Regions from separate parts of the Desulfosporosinus youngiae DSM 17734 genome, predicted to be linked through region 2. Evidence: a T-box and tRNA genes for the amino acid it is inferred to sense, from the RefSeq annotation. Region 2 holds a T-box; the other holds one or more tRNA genes.
The links. The T-box of region 2 lies ahead of thrS (threonine--tRNA ligase). A T-box ahead of a tRNA ligase gene usually reads a tRNA of that ligase, here a tRNA-Thr.
Positions count from the first base shown of each region.

Region 1: it has a tRNA-Thr gene. The T-box ahead of thrS (threonine--tRNA ligase) is inferred to sense a tRNA for this amino acid. The anticodon was not compared.

Region 1 covers NZ_CM001441.1:245,471-249,870, forward strand. The annotation lists gene thyX (FAD-dependent thymidylate synthase) at 1-160, shown strand, start outside; gene rlmB (23S rRNA (guanosine(2251)-2'-O)-methyltransferase RlmB) at 157-909, shown strand; gene sigH (RNA polymerase sporulation sigma factor SigH) at 1,206-1,856, shown strand; tRNA gene DESYODRAFT_RS01230 (tRNA-Thr) at 1,957-2,032, shown strand; tRNA gene DESYODRAFT_RS01235 (tRNA-Met) at 2,153-2,227, shown strand; gene DESYODRAFT_RS27865 (hypothetical protein) at 2,235-2,480, opposite strand; gene rpmG (50S ribosomal protein L33) at 2,467-2,616, shown strand; gene secE (preprotein translocase subunit SecE) at 2,705-2,926, shown strand; gene nusG (transcription termination/antitermination protein NusG) at 2,969-3,496, shown strand; gene rplK (50S ribosomal protein L11) at 3,532-3,960, shown strand; gene rplA (50S ribosomal protein L1) at 4,016-4,400, shown strand, end outside.
Region 2 covers NZ_CM001441.1:137,232-141,631, reverse strand. The annotation lists gene infC (translation initiation factor IF-3) at 1-47, opposite strand, end outside; ribosomal protein L20 leader region at 81-211, opposite strand; gene thrS (threonine--tRNA ligase) at 329-2,263, opposite strand; T-box leader at 2,309-2,530, opposite strand; gene ytxC (putative sporulation protein YtxC) at 2,623-3,495, opposite strand; gene speE (polyamine aminopropyltransferase) at 3,737-4,400, opposite strand, start outside.

The sequences.
Region 1 (4,400 bases), 110 kb from region 2:
GTGGGAGATTAGATATTTAGCTGAGAAAATGTTGGAATTAGTACGGGACGTAGCTCCTAATCTATTCATTGGCGCGGGTCCAACCTGTATAACTCAGGGAGTCTGCCGTCAAGGTGGCTATAGTTGCGGAAGATTGAAAACCCTCGGAGGAAAGAAGTGAACTACTTGAACGATGAAATGGTCTATGGAAAAAATCCGGTTTTGGAGCTTCTGAAAAGCGGAAAGCCGGTTAATAAAGTTCTTCTTATCTCGGAAGGACAAGGGGTTCGAAATCAAGAGATCATTTTGCTATTGCATGCACGAAACATACCCTACCAATTTGTGGATCGTCAAACTCTTGACCGCTTAACTAATCGCGAGCGACACCAGGGAATGCTTGCTTATGTTGCAGCGAGGGAATATGCTAGTATAGAGGATATTCTTGCCTTAGCTGAGGAGCGGCAGGAGGCCCTCTTTATTTTGATGCTGGATGAGATTGAAGACCCCCATAACTTAGGTGCCTTATTGAGGACTGTAGACGCTGTTGGAGCCCATGGGGTCATTATCCCTAAAAGGCGAAGTGTAGCGCTGACAGGGACAGTAGTCAAAACGTCAGCGGGGGCTGCTGAGCATGTGCTGGTTGCGCGAGTAAGTAATTTGGTTCAAACTTTAAAGGAGCTGAAGAATAAAGGGTGTTGGGTATCTGGGGCGGAAGCAGGAGGAAAAAATGCTTTTGAAGCAGATCTCACTGGCTCACGGGTCATCGTAATTGGCAGTGAAGGAAAAGGAATCAGTCGTTTACTCAGAGAGAATTGTGACGAGATTGTAAGTTTGCCAATGAAGGGGAAGGTAACGTCCTTAAACGCAAGTGTAGCAGGATCGGTCATGCTTTATGAAGTTCTCAGACAGAGAACGATGCATGACATGTGATGAGCGATTGATAGGCAGTAGATCATGCGATAATACGAAAGTGCACTGTCTTGATAACGTTAGCATTCAAACAACTCATCTTGGACTTGTCTAAAAACTCTGTTTTTGGACAGCTCTAGGACTCGAACTTCGCATATAGAGCATAGAACATCGCAATTGCCTCGCGTAAGCGACAGAACAACCAAAACTTCGCCTTGACGCTTTTCTTTAGGGTCGAGTATAATGAGGATGTTCTCGTGGACGAGGGCTAGCCGAGATTGCGTCTTCTTCGTGACGACATTGTAGGGGGGATCAACTTGACTCTTCAAGCCCAACCAGAACTACCAGAGTGCGAAATCATCGACGTTATCGTGGATGAAGAGGTGGTTGAGCTTGCCAAGGAAGGCGACGCTGCAGCACTGGAGTATTTAATCAACAAATATAAAAACTTTGTTAGAGCTAAAGCACGTTCATACTTTCTTATTGGCGCTGATCGTGAAGATATTATCCAGGAGGGCATGATTGGACTCTATAAGGCAATTCGAGATTTTCGTGGAGACAAACTCTCTTCCTTTAGAGCATTTGCTGAATTGTGTATTACACGTCAGATTATCACAGCGATTAAAACTGCCACTAGACAGAAACACATTCCGCTAAACTCATATGTTTCTTTGAATAAGCCTATTTATGATGAAGACTCTGATAGAACACTTCTTGATGTAATATCAGGAACCCGAATAACGGATCCAGAGGAACTAATCATTTGCCGGGAAGAATTTGACGATATCGAAGAAAAAATGGGTGAAATTCTTAGTTCCTTAGAATGGAAAGTGCTAATGTCCTATCTAGAAGGGAAGTCTTACCAGGAAATTGCCATAGACTTGAGAAGACATGTGAAATCTATCGATAACGCGTTGCAACGAGTTAAAAGAAAACTTGAACGATATCTCGAACGACGGGATGGATAATTTTACATAGAATTCTTTTATGAAAAGGCTTGCATTTTAAAAAAAGAAGTGGTAAACTACGTAAGTGCCTCAGGGAAATGAGTATAGCACACGAGAATAAGCCGACGTAGCTCAATTGGCAGAGCAGCTGATTTGTAATCAGCAGGTTGCGGGTTCGAGTCCCATCGTCGGCTCCATTTTACTAACGATCGCAGAATTAGTTCTAAAACTAAATGTTTGGGCGTTGCATGGTATACCTCGAATTAGCAGGTGGATAAGTGCTTGGCCGATCATTAGGACAACTGAACAAATGACATCGCGGGGTGGAGCAGTGGTAGCTCGTCGGGCTCATAACCCGAAGGTCGTCGGTTCAAATCCGGCCCCCGCAACCAAGTAAGATTAGACAGCTCTGCTGTCTTTTTTATTAAACTGATGAATAATATTGATTTCGGATGGGATCTCTTCTTGCCCTGCGTGAGCTGCAGCGCGTAGTGCAACTTGGCTGTCGCTTTCAGCGTCAGCCAAGTTTTCTATCAAGAGGTTTTTCTTGACAGTGAAATTATCTTGTGATAAAGTATTTTGAGTAATGGAAAAATACGGCGTCCTACCGTTGGCCGGGAGGTGTTCATGAATGCGTGTTGGCATTATTTTAGCGTGTACGGAGTGTAAGCACCGTAACTACGCAACGATGAAGAATAAAAAAAATAACCCAGATCGCTTGGAAACTCAAAAGTTTTGCAAGTTCTGCAAGAGCCACACTCTGCATAAGGAAACAAAGTAATTTTTTTTTTTTTTGTAAAGGTTTAGACGTACGCCAGGGGGCGTTGTCACAGAGTCGATAAAGTGGATGTCTGTAAGGATGTGAAGTGATGGGCGAGTTGAAAAAACCGGCCAATACTCAGCGGCAGAAAGAAAAGGCGATGGAGTATTTTCGCGGGGTTTTGGGCGAACTCAAAAAAGTCCATTGGCCAACCCGGAGACAGTTGCTGGCCTACACAGGAGTTGTGTTCGTTGCAGTGGCGATTGTATCCATTCTGATGTGGATCGTTGATAGCGGTTTAAGCATGGCCTTGACCAAGCTACTGCCCTAACATATGACTTTCAATGGCAGTGTCTGAGGAGGTCCCTGAGAAATGGCAAAAGATTGGTTTGTAATTCATACCTATTCTGGCTATGAGAACAAAGTAAAGATGAACCTCGAAAAACGTGTCGAATCCATGAATATGGAAGAGAAGATTTTTCGGGTGCTTGTTCCCATGGAAGACGAAATTGAGTTCAAAAACGGAAAACAAAAAATTACCAAGCGCAAGGTCTATCCAGGTTATGTGCTCGTTGAAATGGAAATGACGGATAATTCATGGTATGTTGTGCGCAATACACCTGGAGTAACTGGGTTTGTTGGCACTGGTACTAAGCCCATTCCGTTACTCGACGACGAAGTTGTCACGATCCTGAAACAAATGGGATTGGACGAAATACAAACTCGAATTGATTTTGAGATAAATCAAAGCGTACAAGTAATTGCCGGTCCTTTCAAGGATTTCGTTGGAGTTGTCCGGGAAATACTAGCCGATAAAGGCAAGTTACGGGTCGAGGTATCCATGTTTGGAAGAGAGACTCCCGTTGAACTTGAGTTCGCACAGGTTCAAAAACTAGATTGATAAAAGGTTTATCTTAATAAGGAGGTGTAATGACAATGGCAAAGAAAGTAATTGGCTTGGTAAAATTAGCGATCAATGCAGGGAAGGCAACACCGGCACCTCCGGTTGGTCCGGCTCTGGGTCAGCACGGGGTTAATATTATGGGTTTTTGCAAAGAGTACAATGAGCGTACAAAGGATCAAGCAGGGCTGATCATTCCGGTTGAGATCACTGTTTATGAAGATCGTTCATTTACCTTTATCACCAAAACTCCACCGGCAGCAGTGCTGCTCAAGAAAGCTGCCAATATTAATTCGGGATCATCTGAACCGAATCGTAAGAAGGTTGCGGCTGTTCCTAAATCAAAGATTCGCGAAATCGCAGATACCAAGATGAAGGACCTAAATGCAGCGAGCATCGAAGCAGCAATGCGTATGATCGAAGGAACTGCGCGGAGTATGGGAATCGACGTCGTCGAGGGTTAAGAAACAAAATTTTGTGGGAGGGCTAAGCCCGTATTACCACAAGGAGGTTAAAGGAATGGCTAAAGTAGGTAAGAAGTATCAAGAGGCTGTAAAATCATTTGATCGTATTGCACTCTATGAACCGACAGAAGCTTTGACTATTGTAAAAAACAATGCTAAAGCTAAGTTTGATGAAACTGTGGAAGTTGCTTTTAAATTAGGCATTGACACCCGTCATGCGGACCAACAAATCCGTGGTGCTATTGTGCTCCCGAATGGGACGGGCAAAACCCGGTCTGTATTGGTTTTTGCTAAAGGGGAGAAAGCTAAAGAAGCAGAGTTAGCGGGAGCAGACTTTGTTGGAGCAGAAGACATGATCGCCAAGATCGAGCAAGGCTGGTTTGGTTTTGAAGTGGTTGTTGCTACACCAGACATGATGGGTATGGTTGGTAAACTGGGTA
Region 2 (4,400 bases):
ACATCCCTTACCCGGATTTCATCATTAATTCTTAAGTCCTTGCTAATAAGGAACCACCTCCTAAAAATTTTTATAGTAAACAATAACAAAAAAGACGGATGTATACCACCCGTCTTCCAAACAATCGCGAGCAAACACTTGGCTCAGGACCAGAAGATACCTTAACGACAATCGCCGTAAGGTGAGAAGCGGATGGCTTCTGCTTGACTTAAATATCTTACATCAAAAGCTTTCTCTTGTCAATTCCTTATATTTCTAACCTTTATAATAGCTTATTCCTTATTCCCCGATCTCATTGGTTGGGAGCTATTCATAGCTTACAAACATCTTAATCTTCTTTGAGATTAACTTTCAGCATTTTCTTACTCTTAATTTCTTCTTGAATAAGCACTATAAACTCATCAATCGACATCTTTTCTCCGGCGTTCCCTTGTCCGTACCTTCGAACGGCAGCCATGTCCGTCTCTGCTTCCTGATCCCCGACAACCAATGTAAACGGAATCTTCTCTGTTTGAGCCTCCCGAATTTTATAGCCGATCTTTTCTTTGCGCTCATCTGTTTCGACTCTTATATCAAGTTCGTTGAGGCGGGAAGCAATGGATTTAGCATAGTCATGGTGCCGCTCACTAATCGGAAGGATACGCACTTGGACCGGTGCCAGCCAAACTGGAAAAGCTCCCGCATAATGCTCTGTCAAAAGAGCAATAAACCGCTCAATACTTCCATATACAACCCGGTGAATCATAACCGGACGATGTTTTTGACCGTCTTCTCCAATATAGGATAAGTCAAACTTCTCAGGCATCTGAAAATCAAGTTGAATTGTGCCGCACTGCCAAGTCCGATCGAGGCAATCCTGCACATGGAAATCAATCTTAGGGCCGTAGAAAGCCCCGTCACCTGGGTTAACCTTATAATCGATACCTTTCTCTTCTAAGGCCTCTTGCAGGGATCTGGTAGCTGTTTCCCAATCCTCATCCGAACCCATAGAATCTTCAGGACGGGTCGATAATTCCACATGATAATCAAAACCGAAAATCTTGTAGAAATAGTCAACGAGCTCAATAACCCCGATAAGCTCCTCCTTAATTTGTGATGGCAGCATGAAGATGTGAGCGTCATCCTGAGTAAAGTTTCGAACCCGGAGTAACCCGTGGAGAGCACCCGAAAGTTCATGCCGGTGCACAAGTCCCAGTTCCCCCACTCGAAGCGGCAGATCACGATAGCTGCGCATTTTTGTCTTATACATAATCATGCCGCCCGGACAGTTCATAGGTTTAACGGCAAAATCCTGATCATCAATTTCTGTGAAATACATATTATCTTTATAGTGATCCCAGTGTCCTGATTGTTCCCACATGGATCGATTCAAAATAATAGGAGTCTTAATCTCTTGATATCCGCGTTTACGGTGTTCCTGCCTCCAGAAATCTTCTAACGCATTGCGTAAAACCATGCCTTTAGGATGGAAGAATGGGAACCCGGGACCCTCGTCGTGTAAGCTAAAAAGATCGAGTTCTAAACCGAGCTTACGATGATCACGACGTTTAGCTTCTTCCAATTTAAAAAGATGATCCTCTAAATCCGAAGCTTTAGCAAAGGCTGTTCCGTAAATGCGCTGGAGCATCTTATTTTTTTCGCTCCCCCGCCAATACGCGCCTGCTAAGTTCATAAGCTTAAACGCTTTAATGTTCGCTGTCGAAGGTAAATGGGGGCCGGCGCAAAGATCTGTGAAATTTCCTTGAGTGTACATAGAAATCGTCGCATCATCCGGCAGACCCTCAATAAGTTCAACCTTGTATTTTTCACCCAATTCATTAAAATGGGCTAAAGCCTCAGCTCGAGAGACTTCCTTCCGTTTAAATTCATACTTTTCCTTGACAAGACGGTTCATTTCCTTCTCAATACGCTCTAAATCATCCGGAGTAAAAACATGTTCAGAATCAAAGTCATAGTAATAACCTTTAGCAATCGATGGTCCGATCCCGTATTTTGTCCCTGGAAATAGATTGCCTACCGCTTGGGCCATCAAGTGTGCCGTAGAGTGCCTTAAAACATCTAATCCTTCATCACTATCTATGGTTATGATCTCCACTTCCGCATCTTCTGTAAGCGGATGAGTCAGGTCTTTCATCTTATCATTGACTTTACCGGCTACAGCTGCCTTCGCCAATCCCCGTGAGATGGATGCCGCAAGCTCCGCTATAGTGGTTCCTGGTTCAACCTCGCGTACAGAGCCGTCTTTTAAAGTAACCTTAATCACTGAAATCACTCCTTATCTATTTTATAATAAAAAACTCCCGTCCCTAGCAGGGACGAGAGTTTACTCCCGTGGTTCCACCCAATTGAAAGGCTATAAAACCCTTTCACTCGATCTCCCTTAACGCGGGGTACGGCTAAGCTTACTCATTTCAGCCTAACACTCAAGGGTGGTTTTCTCCTTTACGCTCGTGAGGAATGCTTTCAGCCTTTGGCATTCCCTCTCTTGCACGATGAATGTTCAGGGTACTGTCCCTTTCAACGCTTTATAACTCAATATGCCGATATGATTAAGCCATTAATACAATGCCTTGCCCTAGTTGCAATGAACTTGTTTATTATAACAAAGAAATCTCTTATCTGTCAAAACTTTTCACACAAGGAACATCCTTGACAATCATGTACACGATCTCCAAAAACATTACGAATGGTTTGGAGTGTATCTTTATAACCTTCATAACGGATATGCAACGTGATTTCCCTGGGTGCAACAGCAATTAGTGCGCTAACCAATAAATCTTCATACCCTAGCTCATGAACATTGTCAAGTTGGTAGTCTTCAAGAAACTGGTGGGTTACTTTAACTCCCTCACTGTTATAAAGGTGAAACTTACCTTGTGGGGTCATTCCAACATGCAGATACTCTAAGCGGGGTTTCTGACTATCTACAAAATGTTTCAGCAGCTGAATGAATTCTAAGTACTCCTTTTCCAGGATATATTCATCAATGGCGAATTCTACCGCTTTATTCACTTCTTTTTTATACTCCTGGGCACGAAACCTCAGGAACCCCTCGATATCAAAAACAGAACTGTGATCCAAGCAATTTAATATCTGCGTTACTAAGCTGGTTTTACGATTCACACGATATCCAGTGACTTGCCCTAAGCCTTTATTCAAATACTCCAAAGCCTTCTTAAGTAATAACTCCCAATTTTCTTGTTTCAGATAATGCCTTTTTTTCAGGATCTGGACAACGTGGTCCTTTTCCCAATGATGCAGGATCGTTTCTGCTAAAGCATTTGCTAAATAATAGCGGTGGATTTTTTGAACCACATTCTCATCTTCCGCTGCTTCCAACGAAGAATCTTGAAACTGACACTGAATAATCCAGCGTTTCCCCTGGCGGTGTTCTATGATTTGAAAAGGGAGTTCTTCTTGTTCGCGCAGTTCTCTTAAACGTTCACAAATACTCTCCCGATAATATTGCGTTCCTAGTTGCACGGAATGTTCCACTGGCACCCCTCCATAGTAAAGTATATGACTTACTTCCAGCCATATTTCGGTTGGGCCAATCTTTAGGCACATTTAATTTTTCAAAGTGCCCCGGATATTCCATAATATTTCCAAAAACGCAATATTTCATTCTTGGGTAAAAACCTGTCGGGGGGACGGGGTTATTGACACACTGTAAGTGCACCAATAACCCCGTCCCCCCGACAGGTCTTCTCATTGTTAGGCTTGGGACTTAGTTAATTTAATCTCCTGCAGTTTCTAGGAGTTCCAATACATAGTTGGGCAGAGCGAAGCATCCTTTGTGAATTTCTGTATTGTAATACTTCGTTTTAATTCCGAGACTATTCCAAGCCTGCTCATCTATGTGAGTTAGTGGATCATAGGTTTTAGAGGCAAAACCAAACAGCCAGTGGCCCGACGGATAGGTTGGAATATGAGCCTGATAAACCCTGCAAACCGGGAATAACTGCCGAATTCGTTTATGTGCCCTTTGCATTGCCTTAGCATCATCTTCGTAATAAGGACTTTCATGCTGATTAACAAGGATGCCGTCATCCGTTAAGGCCTTATAACAGTTACCATAAAACTCCTTTGTAAACAGCCCTTCCCCCGGTCCAAAGGGATCTGTAGAATCAACAATGATTAGATCATAAGAATTTTCCTTGGAGCGGACAAATTTCAGACCGTCTTCAAAATACAACTGTACTCTGGGATCGTCTAACTTACAAGCTGTCTGAGGAAAATATTCTCTGCACACATCCACAACCATCTTGTCTATTTCCACCATGTCAATCTTTTCAATGCTACTATAGCGCGTCAGCTCTCTCACTGTCCCGCCATCCCCCGCACCAATGACTAAAACATTTTTAATCTTGAGGTTGGTCGCCATAGGCACATGAACAATC